One region of the Peribacillus sp. QJM3NY_7 genome, then DNA from elsewhere that is predicted to be linked to it. Evidence: riboswitches for the same ligand, from Rfam matches in the RefSeq annotation. Region 1 holds a riboswitch; each other region holds the start of a gene.
What was found. Region 1 has a riboswitch for lysine ahead of AC0VX1_RS18780 (aspartate kinase). Riboswitches for the same ligand answer to the same signal wherever they lie in the genome.
Positions count from the first base shown of each region.

Region 2: another riboswitch for lysine. It lies ahead of dapA (4-hydroxy-tetrahydrodipicolinate synthase); the one in region 1 lies ahead of AC0VX1_RS18780 (aspartate kinase).
Region 3: another riboswitch for lysine. It lies ahead of AC0VX1_RS24885 (amino acid permease); the one in region 1 lies ahead of AC0VX1_RS18780 (aspartate kinase).

Region 1 is NZ_CM149663.1:3,920,485-3,926,005, forward strand. It holds gene AC0VX1_RS18770 (succinate dehydrogenase cytochrome b558 subunit) at 1-361, opposite strand, end outside; gene AC0VX1_RS18775 (YslB family protein) at 745-1,215, shown strand; gene AC0VX1_RS18780 (aspartate kinase) at 1,279-2,511, opposite strand; lysine riboswitch at 2,601-2,777, opposite strand; gene uvrC (excinuclease ABC subunit UvrC) at 2,839-4,611, opposite strand; gene trxA (thioredoxin) at 4,716-5,036, opposite strand; gene AC0VX1_RS18795 (electron transfer flavoprotein subunit alpha/FixB family protein) at 5,238-5,521, opposite strand, start outside.
Region 2 is NZ_CM149663.1:4,682,859-4,688,379, forward strand. It holds gene AC0VX1_RS22545 (GerAB/ArcD/ProY family transporter) at 1-409, opposite strand, end outside; gene AC0VX1_RS22550 (spore germination protein) at 431-1,939, opposite strand; lysine riboswitch at 2,310-2,488, shown strand; gene dapA (4-hydroxy-tetrahydrodipicolinate synthase) at 2,622-3,518, shown strand; gene AC0VX1_RS22560 (D-2-hydroxyacid dehydrogenase) at 3,640-4,602, shown strand; gene AC0VX1_RS22565 (carbon-nitrogen hydrolase family protein) at 4,905-5,521, opposite strand, start outside.
Region 3 is NZ_CM149663.1:5,128,087-5,133,607, reverse strand. It holds gene AC0VX1_RS24895 (Ger(x)C family spore germination protein) at 1-520, shown strand, start outside; gene AC0VX1_RS24890 (glycoside hydrolase family 13 protein) at 605-2,284, shown strand; gene AC0VX1_RS24885 (amino acid permease) at 2,334-3,785, opposite strand; lysine riboswitch at 3,882-4,065, opposite strand; gene AC0VX1_RS24880 (LacI family DNA-binding transcriptional regulator) at 4,323-5,285, opposite strand.

The sequences.
Region 1 (5,521 bases):
CTTGGATTCTAGTTGCCCATATATGCCAAACAAGGAAAATCAACGTTATGATTCCAGTTAGGCGTTGTAGCATGAACATCCAGTTACGGAAGAAACTAAATCTGCCTAAATTGTTTTTTGCTGTAAAGGCAATATAGATTCCGTACACAGCATGGAAAATGAGCGGTAGATAGATGACGACCCATTCTACCAAAATCTTCACGGGCGTAAACTCAATTAAATGAACTGCCCCATTAAAAGTCTCTTCTCCTTTTGTTGCCATAAAGTTTACAGATAAATGAAAAATTAGGAATAGACCAATTGGAATTACTCCTAGAAGTGAATGAAGCCTGCGATTCCCAAACTCACGATTTTTTGCCACTAAGTGCCCCCCCTTAATTTGTGAAAAATCATGCAAAGATAAACTGGTGGCTACCTTTTATCTCCGCGTGAAAATACAGTATAGAGTCAAAAAACTCCTCTATACTTCCTTTACAATTATGTGACATGTCCATTTTACTCCTGACTTCTATGTGCGTCAAGAAAACGGATACAAGAAATCTCTTTTTCAGAATAGATTTTATTGGATTATCTTGGGTATTTTTTGTTTGTCAAGATGATATTTTGAATAAATTTCTCATTTAACTATTAATATCTCGGTATAATTTCTCATTTTTTTCCAATTGCTATTTAAATAAATAAAAAACAGTATAATTTGCAAAAGAAATACGTTTATAATAGATTTACAGAAAGAGGCGATAAACTATGAAAAAAAATATTGCTGCTGCGATAGAAGAAGAGATTCAAACGGAAGAAATTCAAACTGAAGAATTCAAAGTTCCAGCTTTCGGGTACGAATTAATCAGAGAAGTTCTATTGAACGATATTCTCGGAAAAGACTCTAATCAAATCCTCTATTGGGCAGGTAAACAATTAGCAAGAAAATTCCCATTGAAGGGCGATCAGGAAGTGATTGAATTTTTCCAAAGCGCTGGATGGGGCAATCTGGAAATCTTGAAGTATACGAAACACCAGATGGAATTATCCCTCACGGGTGAAATAATCAGCCGCCGCCTGGATTTACACCCTGATTGTCACTTCCAGCTTGAAGCCGGTTTCCTTGCCGAGCAGTTTTCACTGCAAAAAAAATTCCTCAGCGAATCAACGGAAGAAATCAAACGCCGCGCAAAAAAAGTGATATTCACCATCCAATGGGATCCCAGAGATCCAATCTAATGAGCCCTGAAAACAGACTTACCCTTTTTACCGGAAGTCTGTTTTTTATTGGACTCCTGACACTTAAGCTAGCACATTTGCATGCTGACCAAGTTTAAATGCTTCATGAAGGGATTCAACCGCCTTCACCATTTCCTTTTCATTGACGACGGTCGAAACTTTAATTTCCGATGTGCTGACCATTTTCACCTGGATGCCTGTATTGGCCATCACTTCAAACATTTCGGCAGCCACTCCCGGATTGGATACCATACCAGAACCGACGATGGACACTTTGGCCAATCCGCTCTCCGTTTCGACCCGGTCGAATCCCAATTGTTCTTTATTATTTTCCAGAACGATCAAGGCCGCTTCCGTATCTTCGCTTTTTGTGGAAAAAGATAGATTCGTCGTATCCTCGGCAGTCATGCTTTGAATGATGATGTCCACATTGATCCGGTTTTTCGCAAGCGTCGTGAAGATCGTGGATAATGCACCAAGTGATTGGGGCAAACCATATATTGTAACCCTCGTAATACTGTCTTCAAAAGCAATGCCGCGTACAATTAAGTTTTCTTCCATAGTTGCTTCCTCCTCTATGATCGTACCTGATTCTCTCTCCATGCTTGAACGGACTTCAAGCGGAATTTGATAATTTTTTGCATATTCGACAGCCCTTGGGTGAAGGACGCCAGCCCCCAGGTTGGCAAGTTCCAGCATTTCATCGTAAGAAATGGATTGGAGTTTTCGCGCGCCTTTTATATAGCGTGGGTCCGTTGTGAAAACACCCGTTACATCTGTATAAATATCGCATCTATCCGCATTAAGCGCTGCTGCGATGGCAACTGCCGTCGTATCGGAACCGCCTCGCCCTAAGGTAGTGATTTCCCCATTTGCATCGTTACCCTGGAAACCGGCTACGACCACTATTTTCTTCTCCTGAAGCTGGGCTTGGATCCTCGTGGCATCGATGTTTAAAATCCGGGCATTCCCATGAACGGATTCCGTTTGCATGCCAGCCTGCCAGCCGGTATACGAAATGGCTTCATGTCCTTCTTCAATCAATGCCATCGTTAACAGGGAAATCGTTACCTGTTCCCCAGTCGTCAATAGCATATCCATTTCCCTCTTGCTCGGGGATCCGGAAATATCACGCGCCATGGAAACCAATTGGTCCGTTGTTTTCCCCATAGCTGAAACAACGACGACAACCTCATTTCCTTTCTCCGCTTCCTCGATTACCCGATTGGCAACATTTTTGATTTTTTCTACGCTACCGACGGATGTTCCGCCGAATTTTTGAACGATTAATGCCATCCTCATGCACCCTCTCTACTTTTTAGGCAATAAAAAAAGCAATGAGAAATATCTCATTGCTGTGGTCACATATCTTAATACTGTAATCACAGTGAGATAGCTCTCCAGGGTATAAACCCTGACAATCCGCCATTTATTAAATGTCGGACCAGGAGGACAAGGTATGAGTCTTGTCTTCCTTCGGCGGCGTCCCCTTTCAAAACCTTTCATGGAAGCTCATACTTCTCCAGGTTTTTACTCTTGAATTCCGCACCTCTATCAGCACTTTTAAGTTGTCTAGTTAAAAATTCCTTTTAATCATAGCATAGAGATTTATCGGTAGCAAGATTATTCTTGTAATTTTCTAACGATTCCCTCGGCTACCCCTTTTGGCATGCCAGCTTCCATGATTTCCTCGGCCGTCGCCTCTTTGATTTTCTTCAATGATCCAAAATGCCTTAATAATTGCTTCCTTCGCTTTTCCCCGACTCCTGGAATATCATCAAGCTGGGAGTGTACCGCATTTTTCCCGCGTAGCTGGCGATGAAACGTAATCGCGAACCGATGCACTTCATCCTGAATTCTTTGCAATAGATAAAATTCCTGGCTCCTTGAATCAAGAGGTACAAGTTCAAGCGGATTTCCGATCATCAATTGCGAGGTCCTATGCTTTTCATCCTTAATGAGGCCTGAAAGTGGAATATCCAAACCTAATTCATTTTCCAGAATGTCCCGTACCGCTTCGACATGTCCCTTTCCGCCATCAATGATGATCAAGTCCGGAAGCGGCAGCCCTTCTTTCAATACTCGTGAATACCTTCTTCTGACCACTTCACGCATCGATTCATAATCATCAGGTCCCTGGACCGTCTTGATCTTATATTTTCGGTACTCTCTTTTTTCCGGCTTCCCATCAATGAACACGACTAAAGCGGAAACGGGGTCACTTCCCTGGATATTGGAGTTATCGAAAGCTTCAATTCGATGCGGGGTGTAGATACCCAGTTGTTTCCCGAGGTTTTCCACCGCATTGATCGTTCTTTCTTCATCCCTCTCAATCAAAGAGAATTTTTCCTGAAGGGCGATGGAGGCATTTTTATTCGCCAATTTAAGCATGTCTTTTTTCGCTCCCCGTTTCGGGTGAATCGTTTTGACACCAAGCAGCCCTTCGGCCATTTCGGCATCCACAGATTCAGGCAGCAAGATTTCCTTTGGTTTAAAATGGTTCGTAATCTCGTAAAACTGACCGAGGAATGTAAGAAGTTCCTGTTCGGGTTCATCGTAGACCGGAAAAAGCGAAACATCCCTTTCTATCAATTTACCCTGCCGGACAAAAAATACCTGAACGCACATCCAGCCTTTATCATAGGCAAAGCCAAATACATCCCTGTCGATGAAATCGGTCGTCATCATTTTCTGCTTCTCCATCGTAATATCGATGTGAGCAATCTTGTCACGGAACTCCTTGGCCCTCTCGAAATCGAGTTCTTCCGATGCCTCCAGCATTTTTTCAGTCAGTTCTTTTTTTATTTCAGTATGCCCGCCGTTCAAGAACCGGTTGATATCATCGACCATTTTTTTATATTCCTGTTCCTCTACATCATATACACATGGGGCCAGGCACTGACCAAGGTGATAGTAGAGACAAACGCGATCCGGTAACGTATTGCATTTTCTTAGGGGATAGATGCGGTCGAGCAATTTTTTCGTTTCGTTAGCTGCAAATGCATTCGGATAAGGACCGAAATATTTCCCTTTGTCTTTTTTGACTTTTCGCGTAATGATTAGACGCGGGTGGCGTTCTGCAGTCAGCTTGATGAAAGGATACGTCTTATCATCCTTTAGCATGACATTATATTTTGGGTCATGTTTTTTGATTAAGTTCAACTCTAAAATAAGAGCCTCGATATTGGAAGAGGTGACAATGTATTCGAAATCCTCAATCTCGTTCACGAGTCGAAATGTTTTACCATCGTGAGATCCCGTAAAATAAGAACGGACACGATTCTTCAACACTTTCGCTTTGCCTACATATATGATCGTTCCCTGACGATCTTTCATTAAATAACAACCAGGTTGATCGGGAAGAAGGGCAAGTTTATTCTTTATTTGTTGATTCATGCATTCAGCCTCCTGTTCTCCCTTTTTTACAATCATTATATATCAAGATAGCGAAAAAAGCTTCAAGTCCGCAGACTTGAAGCTTTTTTTAGGCTATCTTACTATTACGCGTGTTTTGCAATAAGTTCAGCAAGTGCTTCTTTAGGTTGGAAACCAACAACCTTATCGACCACTTCACCGTCTTTAAGGACGATTAATGTCGGGATGCTCATCACACCGAATTTTCCAGCTGTTTCTTGGTTTTCATCCACATCCACTTTTACGATTTTTGCTGTATCGCCAATTTCAGTATCAAGCTCTTGAAGAACAGGAGCGATCATTTTACAAGGTCCACACCATGGAGCCCAAAAGTCTACAAGAACGACACCTTCGCTAGTATCTGTTGTGAAAGTTTGGTCAGTTGCATTTACAATAGCCATATATATTTCCTCCTCAAATTTACTCAAATAACTAAAAACAGTATACCACTGTTGCTCAAATCGATGCTAATATTTTGCTTCAGTGGTAGGATGTCCAAAAAAAAAGTAACTATGCAGGCAACAAACCCTCCCCATTAGCGCAAACAAAGGGGCAAGACATGTATCGGCTTATGCCGAATGTCTTGCCCCTCATCTGTATTATTTCTATTACGCGTTAACTTTAAGTTTTTTGAATTCTTCCGTAAGTAATGGAACGACTTCGAAAAGATCTCCGACAATTCCATAATCAGCCACATTGAATATGTTAGCTTCCGGGTCTTTATTGATGGCAACGATAACCTTGGAGTTGGACATTCCCGCTAAATGCTGGATCGCACCGGAAATTCCGCAGGCGATATAAAGGTCAGGTGTTACGACTTTACCCGTTTGCCCGATTTGTAATGAGTAATCGCAATAGTCTGCATCACATGCTCCCCGGGAAGCTCCTACCG
Region 2 (5,521 bases), 760 kb from region 1:
CACCTAAAACCACATAATAAATTAATAAAGCAAATATGGAGGTCACCATCCATGTGTTAATTTGGGGGAATACCCATGATTGAACGATTTCAAGATAGGATCTTAAAACAGAAATACCCACCATCAGCCAATACAGTATCCAGATGATATTTAGTAAACCGCCAAGCCACTTTCCAAAAAGTCGTTTCTGTATGCCTATTAAGTCCATATCGTGGCGATTTAATAGCTTGTACATGCCCCAAATACCCAATGAAAAGACTACACCGCTTATAATGACCGCCATCCAAGCATCATGGCCAGCAGATTGAATAATTATCCTTTGAAATCCCAGGACCCCTACACCTATCTGAATTTTAACGATTAAAAAATAGACTAGAAATGGTGAGATTTGATCACTTTTATCGTTCATGTAAGAAACCTCCACTCTCACTTAGTCTTTAGAATCTTCCTTGGGTTCTAACCGAACAGTGTCTTCCGTCTGAACCTCAATTGGACGTTTAGCCTGAAGAAAAAATGGTAAACGAATCAAGGCATCCCGCATATCATAAATCCTTGGCGGATATAATGGTTCAAGAAATGGCCTCCCTAAGGAACTTATCCTCAGTAAATGCACAAGCAAAAAACAAAAACTGATAGCTATACCCAATAATCCTAAAAAATAAGCCATGAGCAGGAGAGGAAATCGAATTAAGCGAATGGTATTACCCATTTGATAAACAGGTGTAGTAAAAGAACCAAGAGCCGACAATGCAACAAGAATTAATAGTACATTACTCGTTAGCCCTGCCTCAACAGATGCCGTCCCAATTACAATACCACCTACGATACCTATTGTTTGACCTACTTTAGTCGGCAGTCTAGCTCCTGCCTCCCTGAGAAGTTCGATGGCTAATTCCAAGATTAATGCTTCTAAAATCGGTGGAAATGGAATTCCGCTACGAGAAATTACAAGCGTACTTACTAAATCCTTTGGGATCAACTCATAATGATAAGTGAGAACTGCGACATATATGGGGGTCATTAGGATGGAAAACAATACAGCAAAAAAACGAATAAGCCTAAAGAATGAGGCTATCGTCCAGTTGAGAAAATAATCTTCGAATGCCGCAAAGTATTCAAAGAATGTGGAGGGCCCAAGTAAGCCATGTGGAGCTCCATCCACCAAGATCACTACTTTGCCTTCTCCTAGTACCGCAGCCAATCGATCAGGTCGTTCCGTATCGATAAATTGAGGAAAAGGAGAATTTTTATTATCTTCAATCATTTGTGAAATATAGGAGCTATCAATTATTTGGTTAACCCTTAAATCAGATATGCGCTGTATGACGGTTTCTACATTCTCCTTATTTGCAATTCCTTCTATATGAAGCACAGCTACTCTTGTTTTGGATAACTTCCCAACAATAATTTCTTCAACAGCAAGTTCTGCAATTGGAAGCCGTTTTCGGATTAAATATAAATTCGTATCAAGTGATTCGACCAGTGCCTCTTTCGGACCGACAACACTGAACTCCACCTCTGGAAGTGTAACTTGCCTCGAAGTGTTATTTGCTGCTTTAACTAAAACTGCTTGATCAGATTGATTATTTAATGTTATGGCTATATAACCCATTAACAGCTGACTTTGTAGTTCAGAAGGATTTTTTGTGAAAACAAGCCCCTCTATTGGCAAGTTGTGTACAAGCTCCTCCAGAGTTGAAGAATTTGTATGTAAAAAAGGAAGGAGGTCTCTATGCATTATATCTTTATCAATTAATGTATCGAAAAAAGATACACAGTATATTTCATTTTCAAATTTGAGTGTAAAGCTTGTGAAGTCCTTGGACTTTTGCAGATGTTCGAGTACATCAGTGAAGTCTGTAGATTTATGATTTTCTTGCTTTTTGAAGTCTGTAGATTTATGAATTCCATGCCTTTTAAAGAATGAATATCCTTTCAATAGACTTCACTCCTTTGATTGTAAGATATGGATATTATTAACGAATGGTAGGATTTTATACGCATGAATACTTAGTTGAAATTACCGATTAAAATTAGTGGCCAACTGTAATTCTCAATACATTTATTAGTGATTTTTAATCGGATAAAATGAAAAGGAATCATTAAAGGGAGTTGTAATGTCTACTACTCCCTCGTCCATTGAATATTTGTTCAGCCTATAACGAATAAAGATGAATCCACCCCCATACTCTAGCCATTCCCATAGATTTCTAGCATTCTTAAAAAACTTTATAATTAGGCTTGCAACAGAATGGATTCCCTGTTATATTACAATCAATTAAATATTTTCTTACTTCAATTTTTTTTGAAGTGAGGATAGAGGAGCAAAGACCATTAGTACACATTTTGAGGAGAATGAGATCCTATGACTATTGTGGAAAGGGGAATTTGCCGAAGCGGAAAGAATCTCATGTTCTTGAAGCTGGTTCTGCTATTGAATAAATACAGGACTGTCATATAGGAAACTATATGGAGGGCTATCTTATGCGCGGAAACATTTTTTGGTAAATATTGTTTCTACTGCAGCAGCGAATCCTCGTTGTTGCTTTTTTGCGTTTACTCCTGAATGGCCCTAACCACCTCTGAATATTTTTAAAAACTATACAAAAGGGTGTGAAGTTATGAATTTTGGCCATGTTTTAACCGCAATGGTTACCCCGTTCAATCATAATGAAGAGGTTGATTTTAATGCTACGAGAACTTTAGTAAACCATTTGATTGCTAATGGTTCTGATGGATTAGTAATAGCTGGTACAACTGGAGAGTCCCCTACCTTAACTCAAGAAGAGAAAATAGATTTATTCAAATTTGTTGTAGAAGTTGTTGATGGAAGAGTTCCAGTCATAGCTGGAACCGGCTCAAATAACACGAGAGCTTCCATCAGCTTAACAAAGCAAGCAGAGGCAGCAGGAGTCGACGGAATCATGCTCGTCACCCCCTACTATAACAAGCCTTCTCAAGAAGGACTATTTCAGCACTTTAGCGCTATAGCCCATTCAACATCATTACCGGTAATGCTTTATAATATTCCAGGTCGAAGTGTTGTAAACATGTCAGTGAAGACGATTGTCAGCCTCTCAAAAATCAACAATATCGTGGCAGTAAAAGAAGCAAGCGGTGACTTGGATGCCATGGCACAAATCATAAGCAAAACAACTAGTGATTTTACTTTGTACAGCGGCGATGATGGGTTGACATTACCGGTTTTAGCCATCGGTGGAACAGGCGTTGTTTCGGTTTCTTCACACATAATTGGTAATGAAATGCAAGAAATGATCAATAGCTTTAAAAATGGTGATGTCCTTGGCGCTGCCGCTGCACATCGTACACTTCTTCCAATCATGAAAGCATTATTTGCTGCACCAAGCCCGGGACCAGTAAAATCAGCATTAAATATGCGGGGGTTACATGTTGGAGGTGTCCGCTTACCATTGATCCCTTTAAACGATGAAGAAGAAAGAGCACTGCAAATAGTTCTGCAGCCTAGTAACGCAGAAGCCATTTTATTAAATAAATAAAACTAATGATTCTGGAGAAATTTTAAAAAGCAGTGCATACTCGAAAGAAATGCACTGTTTTTTTTACGACTCAGGAGAAAGAATTTATACTATATATAAAGAATCAATAAGGAGAGAGCCAATGGGGGGTACACACAAACCGAACATTCTTGTATTTAGTCCTATTCAGTCAGAGGTCGATGCTTATGCTGATCATATCCGAAATAGTGGGTTTACATCGGTAAAGACAGCGAAAACTTTGGAGGAAGCAGAAAAATATTTACCAGGCACTGAAGTTATTTTGGGATGGAATTTCCCGACGCAATTACTAAGTAAACCAGTTGCCTCATCTGTTCGCTGGTTTCAATCAATGGGAGCCGGGGTCAATGATTTGATTGCAGATAAATCAATACCTCAAAACATTACAATAACTCGAATTATTGACCAATTTGGTGCTTACATCTCTGAATATGTATTTTCGTTTCTCTTGGACATAGTGAAAGACGGTCCTCGGATGAGACAATCGCAATTGGAGCGGAGATGGGATCCTTTCATTTCTGAAACTCTAAAGGGGAAAACAATCGGGGTGGCTGGACTTGGATCGATTGGCGCTGAACTTGTACGTAAAGCCCGGGCATTTGATATGAATGTGCATGGGTTAAGCTTTAGTGGAAAACAAGCAACACTCGTGGATCTCCACTTTACTCCAGATCAATGGGGTGAATTTGTAAAAGATCTGGATTATTTGGTCCTGACCCTTCCTTTAACGGATTCCACTTATCATATCATTAACCAGGACCTTCTTTTAGCTATGAAGTCCAACGCTTACCTTATCAACGTTGGCCGCGGAGCATTGATAGATGAAGGGGATTTATTATCTGTCATGCGGGAAGGACATCTTCAAGGAGCGGTCCTCGATGTATTTGAGACAGAACCGCTGCCAAAAGAACATGCCTTCTGGTCCATGCCGAATATGTTTGTCACTTCTCACCTGTCAGGGCCAAGTACGATTAACGAAGTGAGCAGCTTTTTCATAGAAAATTTAAGTCGATTTTCAAGTGAACAACCATTAAGTGGAATGGTAGATCGGAACCGAGGGTATTAAACCCAATTAGAATTGTTGTTATTTGCTTGCAATTATTTGTTGAAAAGGCCGCATTCTTCAACAGAGGAAAGCGGCCTACAAACTAAAAGTGAATAATTTGATTTTTTTCAAGGATTATTGAAAGTGGATTTTCATTTGTTTAGCCTTATCTCCCTCTTACAAATCAAAAACCCTCACAAGAGATAGGCTTTTTTCGATGGAGTTACCGTGTGGCTGTACCACCATCCATTTGTTATCTCCTCATGTATCGTTCCATAAGAAACTGGCGCACCCTTTATCAACAAGAGTTGGTGTAGTTCTCATTATATGTAATCGATGTCGAAATGAGTCGATAGTAAATCCATGCTTTGTAAATCCCATTCAAAGGTAAGTATGGCTGATTGTTTTGATTTATGAGTCAGGAGGGGTACACCATTTTTTATGATCATGCTTTCTGCATCCCAAAAACGGACCGTTTCGTCTTCGCCAGTACGATTACAGACTATTACGGGCAGCCCTGTTTCTAGTGACCTTTGTTCCCATTCTCCCTCCGGACCATGTAATCCGGGACCCCAAGAAGACGGTGCAAGTAATATTTCTGCTCCTTTTTCAGATAAGGTGCAAGCAATATCTTTGTTATATGCGTCTGCACAAATCATAATACCAACCTCAACATTGTCTGTTTTTATTGGCTCCAATACTTCCCCTGAAGCTGACCAATCATCAATAACACTGATTTTTCTCTGTTTACCTATTAAATGACCTTTTTTATCTATGACAAACACAGAATTATACAACTCTCCGTCACTGCCTTTTTCAGGGCAGCCCAAAAATACAGTGCTTTTCAAATTCTTTAGTTTACTGCCCAAATTATTCATCCAAGCATCAGGTTGCTTGTTAATCCATCCAGTCCCAACCTTATGATTGAATTGAAGTCCGC
Region 3 (5,521 bases), 1.2 Mb from region 1:
AACTACAGGAGATCAAATACGGGTAAGGGGAATCGCCTTGTTTAAAAAGGATCGTTATATTGGTAAATATATACCTTATGAAGAAGGCTTCTTATATAAGGTCCTTAGTGAAAATTTTAAGCTGGGGAGTTATGGAATTAAATGGAAGGAAAATGACTTTACCGATATCAATAACGTGGAGTCACGTGTCCATTATCATATTTCGAATGCCAATCAAGACCCTAAGGTCAGGATTGAAGTGAAAATGAAAGCGAGTCTGCTAGAGGTCCAAGGCTATGATTTGGGCAAAGAGGTCGACCTGAATAAAATAGAGGCCAGGGCCGAGCGGGTCATTGGTAAAAAATTAAATGAGATGGTAACCATGTTTCAGGAGAACCATATAGATCCGCTTGCACTCGGTGATCATGCTAAAAGTAAAACAAGAAATTTTGATCAAAAGCATTGGGAGGAGACATATCCCGATGTTCCAATCGAGGTCGATCTGGATATTGAAATGATTCAAACGGGAATAGCTGAATAAAAGTAGAATATTCTGGAGTTCCCCCCTTTATAATAGGGTATTGGTGTAAGGGTTGTGTCAATGCGGCTAAAAAGGGGGAAAAGCATGGACAAAGCATGGTGGAAAGAGGCAGTTGTGTATCAAGTGTATCCAAGGAGTTTTATGGATAGTGATGGCGATGGTATTGGTGATATAAACGGGATTTTGATGAAGCTCGATTATTTACAAGAGCTGGGTGTGAACGTGATATGGCTATCACCAGTTTATCAATCTCCCAATGATGACAATGGGTACGATATCAGTGATTATAAAGCAATCATGGCTGAATTCGGGACCATGGCTGATTTCGATAGGTTGTTGAAGGCCGTTCATGAACGTGGAATGAAGATCATGATGGACCTCGTGGTCAATCATTCTTCAGATGAACATCCATGGTTCGAGGAATCCCGATCCTCAAAGGATAATCCGAAACGTGATTATTATATTTGGAAACCTGGCAGGAATGGAAAAGAGCCAAATAATTGGGAGTCGATTTTCAAAGGTTCAGCATGGGAATATGATGAAAGAACCGATGAATATTATTTACATTTATTCAGCAGGAAACAACCGGATTTAAACTGGGAGAATCCTAAGCTCCGTGAAGAAGTCTACAGCATCATGACTTGGTGGCTGGATAAGGGTGTCGATGGCTTCCGGATGGATGTCATCAATTTCCTTTCAAAAGATCAAAGCTACTCAGATGGATCCGTTCATCATGAGAAGCAGTATGGTGATGGAAGCCCCTTTTTCCTGAATGGCCCGCGCATACATGAGTTTCTGCAGGAAATCAATCAACGGGCCCTTTCTGGGCATGACGTGATTACGGTTGGGGAGATGCCAGGCGTCACGCCGGAGGAAGCGCAATTGTTCACAGGTAAAGATCGTGGTGAGCTACATATGGTCTTTCAATTCGAACATATGGATTTGGGGAAGGGACCAGAAGGGAAATGGAGTAACGATAAATGGAAGCTAACCGATTTAAAGCGAATCCTCTCCAAGTGGCAGACTGGTTTGGAGAGGGATGGCTGGAACAGTTTATACTGGAACAACCATGATCAGCCCCGGGTTGTCTCGAGGTTTGGTAATGATGGAAAATATCGTATTGAAAGCGCAAAGATGCTTGCCGCTTGTCTTCATATGCTGCAAGGTACACCTTATATATATCAAGGGGAAGAGCTGGGCATGACCAATGTTGCATTTGAAAGCATCGATGAATACAGGGATATCGAAACATTGAATTCATATGACGAACTCGTCCATTCACATGGATGGTCAAAAGAGCGGATGATGTCAGCCATCCACGCCCGCAGCCGGGATAATGCGAGGACACCGATTCAGTGGAATGACTCCCGGAACGCAGGATTCACGAACGGGACCCCTTGGATTAAGGTTAATCCCAATTTTCCCGAGATTAATGCAGAAAAGGCTTACAATGATCCGAATTCCATTTTTCACTTTTATAAAAAGCTTATCCAACTGCGCAAGGAACATGATATCGTCGTTTATGGCCGTTTTGAACTGCTGTTGCCGGATGATGAACGAATATTTGCCTACACGAGATCGTTTGAGGAAGAGAAGTTATTGGTGCTATGCAACTTTAAAGAAGAGCAGGCCTCTTATACTTTGCCTGAAGAGCTGCATGCACATTCTGCCACAAAGCTGATCGGCAATTATGGTCAGGAGGAAGAAGGAATCTCCAGCAAACCCCTGCAACCATATGAATGCCGTGTTTATCATTTGAAATGAAAAAAGGACCTGTCCTTCTCCGGTTAGGGAAGAACAGGTCCTTTGCGTATTATTTTGATTTAAGGTCACATTCCTCTAGCGGAATGATTTTCGTTTTATGCTTAATTTTATAGCCGAACCATAGGACGAAAAATAGAATCAAGCCAATGTAGGAAACGAACATTGAATTCCAGTCGATCCCATCGCTGCTGAAAGCCTGATAGCCTTGTCCGATGATAATGATAATACAAAGGACAAGTGCGAATATAGGCCCGAATGGGAAGCCTTTTGCCCGGAATGGTAGAGCATTCATATCAAGGCCTTGAGCTGCGTAAGCTTTGCGGAACCGATAATGGGCAATCGCAATCCCTACCCAAGTGACGAATCCTGCCATGCCTGAAGCGTTCAATAACCAGATATAAACGACGCCATCCCCGAAAAATGAAGCTAAGAATGCAACGCACCCAACTAATGAAGTCACGATAAGTGCATTCACGGGCACTCCTCTTTTATCTAACTTACCTAGGAATTTCGGTGCTTTCCCATCACGTGCCAAGTCCCATAACATACGGGTTGAAGCATACATGCCAGAGTTACCGGCAGAGAGTACGGATGATAAAATGATCGCGTTCATGATGGATGCAGCAAATGCAAGGCCGGCCCGTTCAAATACAAGCGTGAATGGACTTACGGCAACATCTTGACTCAATAAACGTGAATCCGTAAACGGAATGATCATTCCAATAACGAAAATTGCAAGGATATAGAACAAGAGGATGCGCCAGAAAACGGATCTGATTGCTTTAGGGATATTTTTTTCTGGATCTTCACTTTCCCCAGCAGTCACTCCAAGCAATTCCGTTCCTTGGAATGAAAAGCCGGCAGCCATGAATACGCCTAGAATCGTGAAGAACCCTCCGTTAAAGGGACCTTCGCCCATTGTGAAATTGGAAAAACCGATTGGGTCATTTCCACCCATGATTCCGAGAATGATCAGAACACCCGTAATCAAGAAAATGACGACTGTCACGACCTTGATCATGGCAAACCAGAATTCTGTTTCCCCGAAACCTTTAACGGACATGTAATTGATAAGAAACATAATGATTAACGCAATGGCACTCCAGATAAATGAAGGGCTATCCGGGAACCAGAACTTCATAATTAAGACAACGGCTGCCAATTCGGCGGCAATGGTGATTGCCCAGTTATACCAGTAGTTCCAACCAATCGCAAAACCGAAGGACGGATCGACGAATTTGGATGCATAGACACGGAACGAACCGGCCACTGGCATGAACGCCGCCATTTCTGCAAGACTTGTCATTAAGTAATAAACCATGATGCCGATGACCGCATATGCCACCAAGGCACCGCCGGGACCGGCTGAATGAATGGCACCGCCACTTGCTAAAAATAAACCTGTTCCAATCGTTCCACCTAATGAAATCATCATTAAATGACGCGCTTTCAGGCTCCTTTTCAATTCAGTAGGGCTTGATGCTGATTGTGAATTTGACAATTGATGTTACACTCCTTTTTATTGGAAGGGAACGAAAAATAAAAAAACAGCAGTCGAAAAAGATCGACGGCTGTTTATAATAAACCCGTTTATCCTTCCGAAGATAGCTCCCCACGCTTTTTTAAAAACGTGACAGTGGTGTTCCTATTCGGTTACACCGCCAGCAAGAATATACATGGAATATACCCTAACTTCGGCAACTTATCCTTTCAAACGGAGTCTTTAATTTTCCAGAATCTCGTCCGTTTTACTTTTATAAGCTGCAGCCTCTAACTCATCGGTAAATGAGGAAGTATTCAATTTTCTAAAATCGTTGGCGTCAGTTTGTAGGTGACGTCTGACGATTTCACTCATGAAATTCATGCAATCGCTAATAGATTGCTAGTAATTGAGTAAACTTTACTATATCAAAATTATAAAATAACTTCTGGGATATCGCAATGATTATTTTATGTGGTTATTTTTTCCTAGTTAATGAATGATGGCAGTAAGGAAGAATCAAGTGACGATGTACTAAAATATAGCACATCCTGATAACTAAACGGTTTTCCTTTTTATTAGGGCATAGTCCAGTTTTACATGTTTGACCTCTTCAGGATTCTCAAAGAGATCCACTGCCATTTTCCCGATCCATTCCAGCGGTAAGGAAATGGTCGTGATGTCGAGCATTTCGCCAAGGCTATCATTATTGAAGCCGAGAATGGCCACATCTTCCGGTACCCTAATACCCAATTTCTTAGCGGTAAGAATGAAGCCCGCCGCCGTGTCATCATTCGTGATGATGATGGCTTCAGGTTTATCCATAATCGAATTCCATTCCTGAAACAATTGTTCACCGTCCTTAATGTGATAACTGCCTTCAAACAGCCATTCTTTATTGTTTATCAGTTGATGTTTACTCATGATATCGTTAAAGGCCTTTGTACGATGGGAACTGTTTCTGCTCTTTTTACGGCCGAGGCTGTATCCGATTTTCTTATATCCTTTAGCAATCACGTACTCAAGGGCACAGGAGAAAGCTGCATAATGATCAATGCTGATGGATGAGAATTCAGCCTGGGCGGTATCTTCACATAAAATAATCGGTCCGTATTTTTGATAATCCAAGAGGATTTTCATTTCCGAAATCCTTGAACAAACGATAATGCCATCGAGCTGCTTCATTTGCAGCATATTAAAAGCCTGGATCTCTTTCTCCCTGTCATAATTTGTTTGAAAGATGACGATATGACAGCCAATTGCATTTGCCTGTTTTGTGATTCCGTTAACGATTGCCCCGTAATATGGGTGATTGTTGAAGGGGATGATGACGCCGATAAGGTTGGTTTTTCCTTTTGAAAGATGGATGGCGTTGATGTTTCTCGTATAATTCAAACGATTGATCGCTTCTAGGACGCTCTTTCTTTTATCGGGGCTTACATAAGGATGATCATTCAATACACGAGACACTGTTGAGACAGATACACCAGCACATTGAGCTATTTCTTTAATATTTGTCATGGTATCACCGTTTTTCTTTTTTTATATTGTACAGTATGAAACCCATTTCATGGCAAGGGAACAGTGGGGACTGCTGAAGATTTCTGCAAATAGGGTCTTGTTATGGTATTGGTTTCATCCTTTAAGATTGGTCTAAGTCTTAGAGGAGGAGGAAAACATGATGTTCCAAACTTTAATCACCCTGTTTTTGCTTTGCGGAATCGAATTGGGATTTGCGTACTTGGCCATTTCCTTGA